DNA from 2 places in the Streptomyces sp. 6N223 genome. Region 2 is predicted to be linked to the other one. Evidence: predicted binding sites of a transcription regulator. Region 2 holds the regulator's gene; the other holds the start of a gene.
What was found. Region 2 encodes HrcA, which represses chaperone genes, less so after heat shock. Its sites were predicted from a motif close to TTNGCACTCNGNNNNNCNGAGTGCNAA; they were not measured.
Positions count from the first base shown of each region.

Region 1: the regulator HrcA is predicted to act here: its motif matches at 3,814-3,840, upstream of groL (chaperonin GroEL).

Region 1 is NZ_JBQQCA010000025.1:37,233-43,466, reverse strand. Features, by position in the region: gene ACTWQH_RS17270 (MurR/RpiR family transcriptional regulator) at 1-621, shown strand, start outside; gene murQ (N-acetylmuramic acid 6-phosphate etherase) at 699-1,631, shown strand; gene ACTWQH_RS17260 (hypothetical protein) at 1,774-1,947, shown strand; gene groL (chaperonin GroEL) at 2,061-3,686, opposite strand; gene ACTWQH_RS17250 (cold-shock protein) at 4,070-4,273, opposite strand; gene ACTWQH_RS17245 (ubiquitin-like small modifier protein 1) at 4,746-5,021, opposite strand; gene thrC (threonine synthase) at 5,018-6,234, opposite strand, start outside.
Region 2 is NZ_JBQQCA010000057.1:22,822-29,055, forward strand. Features, by position in the region: gene ACTWQH_RS26970 (DUF3097 domain-containing protein) at 1-701, opposite strand, end outside; gene ACTWQH_RS26975 (MBL fold metallo-hydrolase) at 706-1,455, opposite strand; gene hrcA (heat-inducible transcriptional repressor HrcA) at 1,636-2,652, shown strand; gene dnaJ (molecular chaperone DnaJ) at 2,653-3,789, shown strand; gene ACTWQH_RS26990 (16S rRNA (uracil(1498)-N(3))-methyltransferase) at 3,841-4,545, shown strand; gene ACTWQH_RS26995 (hypothetical protein) at 4,697-6,094, shown strand; gene ACTWQH_RS27000 (hypothetical protein) at 6,091-6,234, shown strand, end outside.

The DNA of each region.
Region 1 (6,234 bases), on a different contig from region 2:
CCCGCCGTCACCGCCGACATCTCGGTGGACGACCCGCTCGGGGACGTGGTCGCCAAGCTCGCGCAGGACGAGCGGCAGACGCTGGCCGACACCGCCGCCGCGCTCGACCTCGCGCAGCTGGAGGCGGCCGTCACCGCCCTGGCCGCCGCCCGCCGGGTCGACGTGTACGGCGTCGGCGCCTCCTCGCTCGTCGCCCAGGACCTGGCGCAGAAGCTGCTGCGGATCGGGCTCATAGCCCACGCCCACTCCGACCCGCACCTGGCGGTCACCAACGCCGTCCAGCTGCGCGGCGGAGACGTGGCCGTCGCCGTGACCCACTCGGGCCGCACGGTGGACGTGATCGAGCCGCTCCAGGTGGCGTTCGACCACGGCGCCACCACCGTGGCGGTCACCGGCCGGCCCGACGGGGAGGTCACGCAGTACGCCGACCACGTGCTGACCACCTCCACCGCGCGCGAGAGCGAGCTGCGCCCGGCGGCGATGTCCAGCCGCACCAGCCAGCTGCTGGTGGTGGACTGCCTGTTCATCGGCGTCGCCCAGCGCACCTACGAGTCCGCGGCCCCCGGGCTCCACGCCAGCTACGAGGCGCTCGCGCACCGCCACTCCCCCCGCGAGCGCTAGGCACCGCGCGAGCCACCGACGGCGGAGCCCCCCCACCGCCCACAGCCCGTACCCCACCCCGAGAGAGCCGCTCCACCATGTCCACCAGCCCCTACGGCGAGTTGCGATCCGAGCTCGACGCGCTCACCACCGAGGCCTACCGACCCGAGCTCGCCGAGATCGACCGGCGGACCACACTGGACATCGCCCGCCTGATGAACGGCGAGGACGCGGGCGTGCCCGCGGCCGTCGCCCGCCAGTTGCCGCAGATCGCCGCCGCCATCGACGCGGCCGCCGAGCGCATGGCGCACGGCGGCCGCCTGCTGTATCTGGGCGCGGGCACCGCCGGCCGCCTCGGGGTGCTGGACGCCAGCGAGTGCCCGCCGACGTTCAACACGCCGCCCGGCGCGGTGGTCGGGCTGGTCGCCGGCGGCCCGGAGGCGATGGTGACCTCCGTGGAGGGCGCGGAGGACAGCCGGGAGCTGGCCGTCGCCGACCTGGAGCGCCACGGCGTGGGCCCCGGCGACGTGGTGGTGGGGATCTCCGCCTCCGGGCGCACGCCGTACGCCGTGGGCGCGGTCGAGCAGGCGCGCGCCGTGGGGGCGTTGACGATCGGGCTGTCGTGCAACGCCGACTCGCCGCTGGCCGCCGCGGCCGACCACGGCATCGAGATCGTGGTGGGGCCCGAGCTGCTCACCGGCTCGACCCGGCTGAAGGCGGGCACCGCGCAGAAGCTGGTGCTCAACATGATCTCGACCATCAGCATGATCCGGCTCGGCAAGACCTACGGGAACCTCATGGTCGACGTGCGCGCCTCGAACGAGAAGCTGCGCGCCCGCTCGCGCCGGATCGTGCGGCTGGCGACGGGCGCGCCCGACGAGGCCATCGAGGAGGCGCTGACCGCGACGGGCGGCGAGGTGAAGAACGCCATTCTCACGATCCTGGGCGGGGTGGACGCCGCCACGGCGGCCCGGCTGCTGGACGAGTCCCGGGGCCACCTGCGGGCGGCACTGATGGCGGCGCGGCCGTAGCCGTCAACGGGGCATCTCCCCGCTTAGCCGATCGTGTGATTTAAGAGCCCCCGAGCAGCTCATTTAACACTATGGAAACATGAGAGCCGAATGCTCGCTGGTGTCTCAACCCCCAAGCCAACGAAAGGACATGAGAGACATCATGCGTAAGTTGCGTAGCCTCGGCACGAGGGCGGCGGTCGTCGGCGGTCTGACCGGACTGGCCGTCATGGTGAGCACCGCGGGCTCGGCCCAGGCCGCCCAGATCGACACGGGCCTCGCCCCGACCGTCGGCGCCCTGGCGCACCTCCTGGCGACCCTCGGCATCTTCCTGTAGGCCGGTAGTCCGGCAGTCGTCTTCCTCCTGAAGACACCAGCACAAGGGCGGCACCCCGTTGGGGGTGCCGCCCTAGGTCGTGCCGGCCGTCGGCCTTCCGGCGAGTGACTCGCTCAGAAGTCCATGCCACCGCCCATGCCGGCGCCGGCGTCCGCACCGGCCTTCTCCTTCTCCGGCTTGTCGGCGATGACCGCCTCGGTGGTGAGGAAGAGCGCCGCGATGGAGGCGGCGTTCTGCAGGGCGGAACGGGTCACCTTGGTCGGGTCGGGGATCCCGGCCGCCAGCATGTCCTCGTACTCGCCGGTGGCGGCGTTCAGGCCGTGGCCCGTGGGAAGGTTGCGCACCTTCTCCACCACGACGCCGCCCTCGAGGCCCGCGTTGATCGCGATCTGCTTCAGCGGGGCCTCAAGCGCCAGCCGGACGGCGGCGGCACCGGTGGCCTCGTCGCCCTCCAGCTCCAGCTTCTCCAGCGCCGAGCCGGCCTGGAGCAGGGCCACGCCGCCACCGGCGACGATGCCCTCCTCGACGGCGGCCTTGGCGTTGCGCACCGCGTCCTCGATGCGGTGCTTGCGCTCCTTCAGCTCCACCTCGGTGGCGGCACCGGCCTTGATGACGGCCACGCCGCCGGCCAGCTTCGCCAGGCGCTCCTGGAGCTTCTCCCGGTCGTAGTCCGAGTCGGAGGCCTCGATCTCGGCGCGGATCTGGTTGACCCGGCCCTGGACCTGCTCGCTGTCACCGGCACCGTCGACGATGGTGGTCTCGTCCTTGGTGATGACGACCTTGCGGGCGCGGCCGAGCAGGTCGAGCGTGGCGCTCTCCAGCTTCAGGCCGACCTCCTCGGAGATGACCTGGCCGCCGGTGAGGATGGCGATGTCGCCGAGCATGGCCTTGCGGCGGTCGCCGAAGCCCGGGGCCTTGACGGCCACGGACTTGAAGGTGCCGCGGATCTTGTTGACCACGAGGGTGGACAGGGCCTCGCCCTCGACGTCCTCGGCGATGATCAGCAGCGGCTTGCCGGACTGCATGACCTTCTCCAGCAGCGGCAGGAGGTCCTTCACGCTGCTGATCTTGGAGTTGACGATGAGGATGTAGGGGTCCTCGAGCTCGGCCTCCATGCGCTCCATGTCGGTCGCGAAGTACGCCGAGATGTAGCCCTTGTCGAAGCGCATGCCCTCGGTGAGCTCCAGCTCGAGACCGAAGGTCTGCGACTCCTCGACGGTGATGACGCCTTCCTTGCCGACCTTGTCCATGGCCTCGGCGATCAGCTCGCCGATCTGGGTGTCCCCGGCCGAGATGGAGGCGGTGTTGGCGATCTGCTCCTTGGTCTCGACCTCCTTGGCCTGGCCGAGCAGCGCCTCGGAGACCTTCTCGACGGCCGCCTCGATGCCGCGCTTCAGCGCCATCGGGTTGGCGCCGGCCGCGACGTTGCGCAGGCCCTCGCGGACCAGGGCCTGGGCCAGAACCGTCGCGGTGGTGGTGCCGTCACCGGCCACGTCGTCGGTCTTCTTCGCGACCTCCTTGACGAGCTCGGCGCCGATCTTCTCGTAGGAGTCCTCGAGCTCGATCTCCTTGGCGATCGAGACACCGTCGTTGGTGATCGTGGGGGCGCCCCACTTCTTCTCCAGGACGACGTTCCGGCCCTTGGGGCCCAGCGTGACCTTGACGGCGTCGGCGAGCTGGTTCATACCGCGCTCAAGGCCCCGCCGCGCCTCCTCGTCGAACGCGATGATCTTGGCCATGTGAAGTGGTCCTCCCATATACGGGGGTGGATTGCTCCGGACCGCGATGGCGCCCGCGACGGACGGCCCGCCGCCCCTGTGGCACCCTGCGCCACCTGGACGGCGGACCTCACCGAACCGGTCCTTGCTGTCACTCTCACAAGGAGAGTGCTAACGCCCATGATTAGCACTCGCCCCCCCAGAGTGCAAGCCTGCCCGAAGGGCAGTCGGTGAGGGGTGGTGGCCGGGCGACGGGAGGGCGCAAGCCTGCCCGAAGGGCAGTCGGTCAGGGGTGGCGGTCCCCGGAGGCGCACATGGTGGGGCCCCGCGCCCGGTGGCCGGGGGCGGGGCCCTTGTAACGTGACGGATGTGCTATGCGGCTGGTGTGTGGTGCGGTCGGCGGTTCAGGCGGTAACCCGGACCATGTCGGCCTGTGGACCCTTCTGTCCCTGCGAGATCTCGAACTCGACCCGCTGTCCCTCTTCCAGGGTGCGGTAGCCGTCCATCTGGATCGCGCTGTAGTGGACGAACACGTCCGCACCACCGTCTACCGCGATGAAGCCGTATCCCTTCTCCGCGTTGAACCACTTGACGGTGCCCTGAGCCATTCCTAACTCCCCTATTGCTGGCCCTTTCACGAGACCGCACTTCGCGGACCCGGGTCATACTTCACAGACCCCACCCCCGGGCGATTGGGGGTGTGCGCCGGAACGCTCGACCGCCGCTGAATGTATCTGGACGTACGCCCAGTGCAACAGGTCATTCGGACGAGAAATTATGATGAGTCAGAACGGGGCAAGTGGCCCATAATAGCTGAAAGTTGAATCTTTTAATGCGGCGCAACCGCGCCAACCAGACAATTGGTACGTCGACTTTCAGCCTTAATTCCGCGCGATGTGTCGCGAATTCATATGCGAGTGGCGCCGTTTGCCGGGTGGGACGACCCGCGCGACCCCGCGCGATCACCCTATCCCGCCCCGCACACGCCGCTGCCCCCGGGTGGTCACCCGGGGGCGGCGCGTGATAGGCGTGACGGTCCGTCGTCCGTCGTCCGTCGTCCGTCGTCCGTCGTCCGTCCGCTCAGCCGCCGGCGACGGCGGGGATGATCGACAGGCCCGCGCCGTCCGGCGTAGGGGTGTCGAGACCCTGCGCGAACCGCACGTCGTCGTCGTTCACGTACACGTTCACGAAACGCCGGAGCGCGCCCTGCTCGTCCAGGACCCGGGCGCCGATGCCCTGGTGGTTCTTGTCCAGGTCCGCCAGCACCTCGCCCACCGTGTCGCCCTCGGCGGTCACCTCGGCCTGCCCGCCGGTGTAGGTGCGCAGGATGGTCGGGATTCGGACGGTCACGCTCATGCCAGGCCAGCCTTTCGGAACGACTCCAGATTCGGGCGGATGGTCGCGGTCGGGCCCGCCGTCGGGGCCACCGCTTCCAGGGTCTTCAGGCCGTCGCCGGTGTTCAGCACGACCGTGGTCAGCGAGGGGTCGAGCACCCCGTTCTCGATCAGCTTGCGGGCCACGCCGAGCGTCACGCCGCCCGCCGTCTCGGCGAAGACGCCCTCGGTGCGGGCCAGCAGCCCGATCGCGTCCAGGATCTGCCCGTCGGTGACGTCCTCCACCGCGCCGCCGGTGCGCCGTGCGATGTCCAGCACGTACGGCCCGTCCGCCGGGTTGCCGATGGCCAGGGACTTGGCGATGGTGTCGGGCTTCACCGGCCGGACCACGTCGTGCCCGGCGCGGAACGCCTGGGAGACGGGCGAGCAGCCCTCGGCCTGCGCCCCGAAGATCCGGTACGGCCGGTCCTCCACCAGGCCGGTGGCTATCAGCTCCTTCAGCCCCTTGTCGATCTTGGTCAGCTGCGAGCCCGAGGCGATCGGGACGACGAGCTGGTCGGGGATCCGCCAGCCGAGGCGTTCGCAGATCTCGAAGGCGAGGGTCTTGGAGCCCTCGGCGTAGTACGGGCGGAGGTTGACGTTGACGAAGCCCCAGCCCTCGCCGACCGGGTCGCCGATCAGCTCGCTGCAGAACCGGTTCACGTCGTCGTAGGTGCCCTCGATGGCGACGACCTGGCCGCCGTAGATCGCGGCCATGACGACCTTGCCCTGCTCCAGGCCCTCGGGGATGAAGACGCAGGAGCGCAGCCCCGCGCGGGCGGCGGCGGCGCCGACCGCGCCCGCCAGGTTGCCGGTGGAGGAGCAGGACAGGGTGGTGAAGCCGAAAGCGCGGGCGGCCTCGACGGCACAGGCCACCACCCGGTCCTTGAAGGAGTGGGTGGGGTTGGCCGAGTCGTCCTTGATGTACAGCTCTCCGGTCACGCCCAGCTCGGCGGCGAGCCGGTCGGCTCGCACCAGCGGCGTACACCCGGGATTGAGGTTCGGCTGCTCGGCGACGGTGGCGGGCACCGGCAGCAGCGGGGCGTAGCGCCAGATGCTCTGCGGCCCGGACTCGATGCGGGCGCGCAGTGCCTCGGGGTCGCCGGCCGGCAGGTCGTAGGCGATCTCCAGCGGCCCGAAACAGGACGGACAGGCGAAGTCCGGGCTGAGGGGGGAGCGCTCCCCGCACTCCCGGC
Region 2 (6,234 bases):
AAGGCCCGGCAGACCCCCGTCTTCCAGTCCTGGCCGCGCGGCACCTCCGGCCAGGCGGCGATGCCGACCGCCGCGGGCTTGACCGCCGCCCAGATGTCGATGAACGGGTGCCCGAGCACCAGCACGTCGGGCCCGCCGGCCTCCGCCGCGATCCGCGACTCCTTGGAGCCGGGCACCAGGTGGTCCACGAGAACCCCGAGCCGGGCCCCGGGGGAGGGGCCGAAGGCGCGCACCACCGCCGGGAGGTCGTCGATGCCCTCCAGGTACTCGACGACCACGCCCTCGACGCGCAGGTCGTCGCCCCACACCTTCTCGACCAGCTCCGCGTCGTGGCGCCCCTCGACGTAGATGCGCCCGGCGCGTGCCACGCGGGCGCGGGCCCCCGGCACGGCGAGCGATCCGGACGCCGTCCGGGCGCGGCCGCCGCCGGAGCCCTCCCCGGGTCGCGGGCGCGGCGGGACCAGCGTGACGACCCTGCCCTCCAGCAGGAAGCCCCGCGGGTCCATGGGGAACGCCCGCGGCTTGCCGAAGCGGTCCTCCAGCGTGACGGTCGGGCCCTGCGCCGTCTTCTCGCAGCGGATCACCGCCCCGCAGAAGCCGGTGGTGACCTCCTCCACCACCATGCCCGGCTCGGCCGCCACCTCCGGGACGGGCCTGGGCCGCTTCCACGGCGGCGTCAGATCGGGGTCGTACTGTCGCATGGCGTCAGTCAACCACTCCGAACCGGCGGGCCAGCGCCCCCCGTTGCGCCCGGACGAAGGCGGCGTCCACCACCGCGCCGTGGCCCGGCACGTACCGCGCCCGCTCGCCGCCCAGGGCCAGCAGCCGGTCCAGGGCCGCCGGCCACCGCGCCGGACGGGCGTCCTCCCCCGCCTGCGGCTCGCCGGACTCCTCGACCAGGTCGCCGCAGAACACCACCCGCGGCTCCCCCGGAACCACCACCGCCAGGTCGTGGCCCGTGTGCCCCGGCCCGGCGTTCGCCACCACCACCTCCCGGCCGCCGCCGAGGCCGAGCACCAGCTCTCCGCCCCCCGCCACCTCGACGACGTCCGGCACAGCGGCCCGGAGGGCCTCCGCCGCCTCCGCCGCCTCCGCCTCGTCCATTCCGTGACGCACCGCGTCCGCCGCCAGCGCCGCCGGCGCCAGGTGCCCGGACAGGCCCGCCGCCCCGTACACCTCGGCGCCCGCGAACGCCGCCGCGCCGAGCACGTGGTCGAAGTGCGGGTGGGTGATCACCAGCCACCGCACCGGCAGCCCGCCGGCACCCGGGATCCCGGCAAGCTCCCGCCGCAGCGCCGCCCCCGCCCGCGGCGAGGGCCCCGCGTCCACCAGCAGCAGCCCCGCCTCGCCCGCCACCACCCCGACCGTCTCGTCCCACCCCGGCAGCCTCCGCCGCCACACCCCGGCCGCCACGTCTTCCCAGGCCTGGCCGGGAACGCCCTGTTCGCTCACCACAGGTCGACGTTAAACGCCCCTCGCGCCCTCCTGTTCACGCCGGTCGCGCGGTACCGTCGTTTCCGTCGCGCTTTCCCTCGTCGAGCTACCCGGCCGTACACTGGAGCAGGGATTGGCACTCCACACGGATGAGTGCCAGTGCGGCGGGCGAACCACACGGCCGGGACGGGAGGTGCGCACATGCTCAGCGAACGCAGACTTGAGGTGTTGCGGGCCATCGTCCAGGACTATGTGGGCACCGAGGAGCCCGTCGGCTCCAAGGCCCTCACCGAGCGGCACAACCTGCGCGTCTCACCGGCCACGGTGCGCAACGACATGGCCGCCCTGGAGGAGGACGGGTACATCGCCCAGCCCCACACCAGCGCCGGCCGCGTGCCGACCGACAAGGGGTACCGGCTCTTCGTCGACAAGCTGGCCGACGTCAAGCCGCTGTCCGCCGCCGAGCGCCGCGCCATCCAGAACTTCCTGGCCGGCGCCGTCGACCTCGACGACGTGGTGGCGCGCACGGTGCGGCTGCTCGCGCAGCTCACCCGCCAGGCCGCCGTCGTGCAGTACCCCTCGCTGACCCGCTCCACGGTGCGGCACGTCGAGCTGCTGCCGCTGGCTCCCGCCCGCCTGATGCTGGTGCTGATCACCGACACCGGCCGGGTGGAGCAGCGCCTCATCGACTGCCCCGCCCCGTTCGGCGAGACCTCCGTGGCCGACCTGCGGGCCCGGCTCAACGCCAGGATCGCGGGCGAGCGGTTCACGGACGTGCCGCGGCTGGTGCAGGACCTGCCCGAGGCGTTCGACACGGAGGAGCGCGGCACGGTGCAGACGGTGCTCTCCACCCTGCTGGAGACCCTCGTCGAGGAGACCGAGGAGCGGCTGATGATCGGCGGCACCGCCAATCTGACCCGCTTCGCCCAGGACTTCCCGCTGACGATCCGGCCGGTGCTGGAGGCGCTGGAGGAGCAGGTGGTGCTCCTGAAGCTGCTGGGAGAGGCCACCGACTCGGGCGTCACGGTGCGTATCGGTCACGAGAACGCACACGAGGGCCTCACCTCAACATCGATCGTCTCGGTGGGCTACGGTTCGGGTGACGAAGCGGTCGCGAAGCTGGGCGTGGTCGGACCGACCCGCATGGACTACCCCGGAACGATGGGAGCGGTGCGCGCAGTGGCACGGTACGTCGGACAGATCCTCGCGGAGAACTAAGTGGCGGCGGACTACTACGCGATCCTCGGTGTGCCGCGCGACGCCTCGCAGGAGGAGATCAAGAAGGCCTTCCGCAGGCTGGCGCGCGAGCTGCATCCGGACGTGAACCCGGATCCGAAGACCCAGGAGCGGTTCAAGGAGATCAACACCGCCTACGAGGTGCTCTCGGACCCGCAGAAGAAGCAGATGTACGACCTGGGCGGCGACCCCCTGGGTCCGGGCGCCGGCGCGGGCCCGGGCGCCGGGTTCGGAGCCGGGTTCGGCAACTTCTCGGACATCATGGACGCCTTCTTCGGCACCGCGACCCAGCGCGGCCCGAAGTCGCGCACCCGGCGCGGCCAGGACGCCATGATCCGCCTGGAGATCGACCTCAACGAGGCGGCCTTCGGCACCACCAAGGAGATCCAGGTCGACACCGCCACCGTCTGCGGCACGTGCAACGGGGAGGGCGCCGCGCCCGGCACCTCCGCGCAGACCTGCGACATGTGCCGGGGCCGCGGCGAGGTCTCCCAGGTGACCCGCTCCTTCCTGGGCCAGGTCATGACCTCCCGGCCCTGCCCGCAGTGCCAGGGCTTCGGCACCGTGGTGCCCAACCCGTGCCCGGAGTGCGCGGGCGACGGCCGGGTCCGCACCCGCCGCACCCTGACGGTGAAGATCCCGGCGGGCGTCGACAACGGCACCCGCATCCAGCTCGCGGGCGAGGGCGAGGTCGGCCCCGGCGGCGGCCCCGCCGGCGACCTGTACGTGGAGATCCGCGAGACCCCGCACGCCGTCTTCCAGCGCAGGGGCGACGACCTGCACTGCACCGTCACCATCCCGATGACGGCCGCCGCCCTCGGCACCAAGGTGCCGCTGGAGACGCTCGACGGCATGGAAGAGGTCGACATCAGGCCGGGCACCCAGTCGGGGCAGTCCATCCCGCTGCACGGCCGCGGCGTCACCCACCTGCGGAGCAACGGGCGCGGCGACCTCGTGGTGCACGTGGAGGTGCAGACGCCGGCGAAGCTGGACCCGGAGCAGGAGGAGCTGCTGCGCCGCCTGGCGAAGCTGCGGGGCGAGGAGCGGCCCACCGGCCAGTTCCAGCCGGGCCAGCAGGGCCTGTTCTCCCGCCTCAAGGACGCCTTCAACGGGCGCTAGGCGGGCGTGGGGATCGTGACCACGGCGCCGGTTTTCGTTTACGAGGGCCTGATGGGCGCCCGCGTCGGCGGCGTGCTGCGCCTCGGCGGGCCCGAGGGCCGTCACGCCGCGTCGGTGCGGCGGCTCCGGGCGGGCGAGGAGATCGTGCTGACGGACGGGCGGGGCAACGCCGCCGCCGGGACCGTCGCCGCCGTGGAGGGGCGCGAGGCGCTCAAGGTCGCGCTCGCGCGGGTCTGGCAGGAGCCGTCGCCGCGGCCGTGGCTGACCGTGGTGCAGGCGCTGCCCAAGGGCGACCGGGGCGAGCTGGCCGTCGAGACCATGACCGAGACCGGCGTCGACGCCATCGTGCCCTGGGCGGCCGCGCGCTGCGTGACGCAGTGGCGCGGCGAGCGCGGCGCGAAGTCCCTCGCGCGGTGGCGCGCGACCGCGCGGGAGGCGGGGAAGCAGGCGCGGCGTGTTCGCTTTCCGCAGGTGGGGGAGGCGCACACGACGCGGGAGGTCGCGCGCGAGCTGGGCGGCTTCGTGGCCGTCCTGCACGAGGCGGCGGCCGAGCCGCTGGCGACGGCGGAGCTGCCGGAGACCGGCGACATCACGGTGATCGTCGGCCCCGAGGGCGGCATCACGGACGAGGAGCTGGCGGCGTTCACGAACGCCGGCGCGCGGGCGTACCGCCTCGGGCCGACGGTGCTGCGCACCTCGACCGCCGGCACGGCCGCCGCGGCCGTCATCCTCGCCCGCACCGGCCGCTGGGGCTGAGCCCTCCAGCGGGGGACGGGGCGGAGCCCCGAGGGCGGGTACGCGGGACCCCTCCCCCGCCCAACGCGAAACCCTGGGCGGCGAATTGGCGTCTCACGATCCGCCACCCTAAGGTGACGCATCTCATATGAGGGGCGAGGGAGAACACGACGTGCCACAGCCGGAGCTGGTGAACACCGGCAAGCTCGCGGACGAACTGAGGGAGCTGGCCGGGAGGGACGAGCTCGAACTCAGACGCGACGAACTGAACAGCCTGGCCGAGGATCTGAGCGGGGGTCACGATCTCGCCTCGTGGGCGGAGGTGGACCTGATAGCCAGCTTCGCCCGGCCCGAGAGCCTGGCCGTACGCCCGCGCCCCGCCCGCCTCGGTCCGCTGCGCCGCCTGAGCCGGTTCCTCAGCTCCCGCCCCTGGCAGCAGCCGCGCGCGCTGGCCGGCCGCCTCTGGAGCGGCCTGCGGAAGCGCGCCGTGCGCGAGGATCTCGTGGAGGGCATCCTGGGCGTGCTGGTGTTCGCGCCGCTGCTGTTCACCTGGTGGGGGCTGTGGGAGGCCAGCCAGGCCTACGCGGAGCTCCGCGAGGAGGACGAGGAGCAGGCCACCCGCCCCTTCCTCCAGCTGTGGCAGTCCGGCTTCGAGGGGCGCGCGGGGGCGCTGGGGCGGTTCGACAACGTGGCGTTCCTGGCCCTCGTGGCGATCTCGGCCCTCCTGATCACCGCCGTCTGGCACGCCTGGGCACGGGCCAGGGAGGAGCGGGAGCGCGAGCGGCAGCGCGAGGAGCGCGAGTACCTGCTCGGCGAGCTGACCGCCGTACTGGCCCGCGCCCAGCTCGCGCTGACCACGCATCTGGCCGCCTCGCCGCGCCGCTTCGCGGGCGAGCTGGGCAAGGCGTCCCGGCGCCTGGAGTCCGTGGTGAGCAAGGCCGACGACGGCCAGCGGCAGCTAGCCACGGCCGCCGGCGCCGTGCGCGACGCCACCTCCGCCCTGGAGACCGCCAGCCGGCGGGTCGCCGACGCGAGCGCCCCGCTCGGCACGGCCACCGACCGGCTGGAGGCCGTGGTGAAGGCCGGACAGGCCGAGACCGCCCGCCTCAGCGGGGTCAACGCCGCCGAGGTGCGGTCCGTCGGCGACCGCATCGGCCTGCTCGGGCAGCAGATCGAGCACGCCGTCAAGGAGCTGACGGGCGTTCAGCGCGAGCTGCTCGGCTCCACGCGGGACGTGGTGGGCGCCACCGACCAGGCCGCGCAGGCGATGGTGGCCAGCTCGGCCCGCACCAACGACGCCGTGGACCGGATGCGGGAGGCCGCCGACCGGTGGGATGTGGCGGCGGCGCACTGGCAGGACGCGGCGCACCGCGTGAACACCGGCGTCCACCGGATCACCGGGGACCCGCCCCCGTGGGGACCGGAGCCGCCCAACGGGACACCCCTGCCGCCGGGGCCGACGCCCCCCGCCGCGCCGCCCGTCGCCCCGCCGGCGACCGCGCCCGGGACCGCGCCAGGGACGCCGCCGACGGCGGACGGCTGGCCGGCCGACCCGGGAGCGGGTCGGTGACCCTGCCGCCGCGCCCGCCCCGCCGGAGCCGGCTCGCACCGATGGTGCTGGCGGGCTGGCTCTTCGCCGACCTGCTGCTGATGCTGGCGCTGGTCTCCATGAGCGGCCAGCCCGACCCCATCGGCCCGCCGGACGACTGC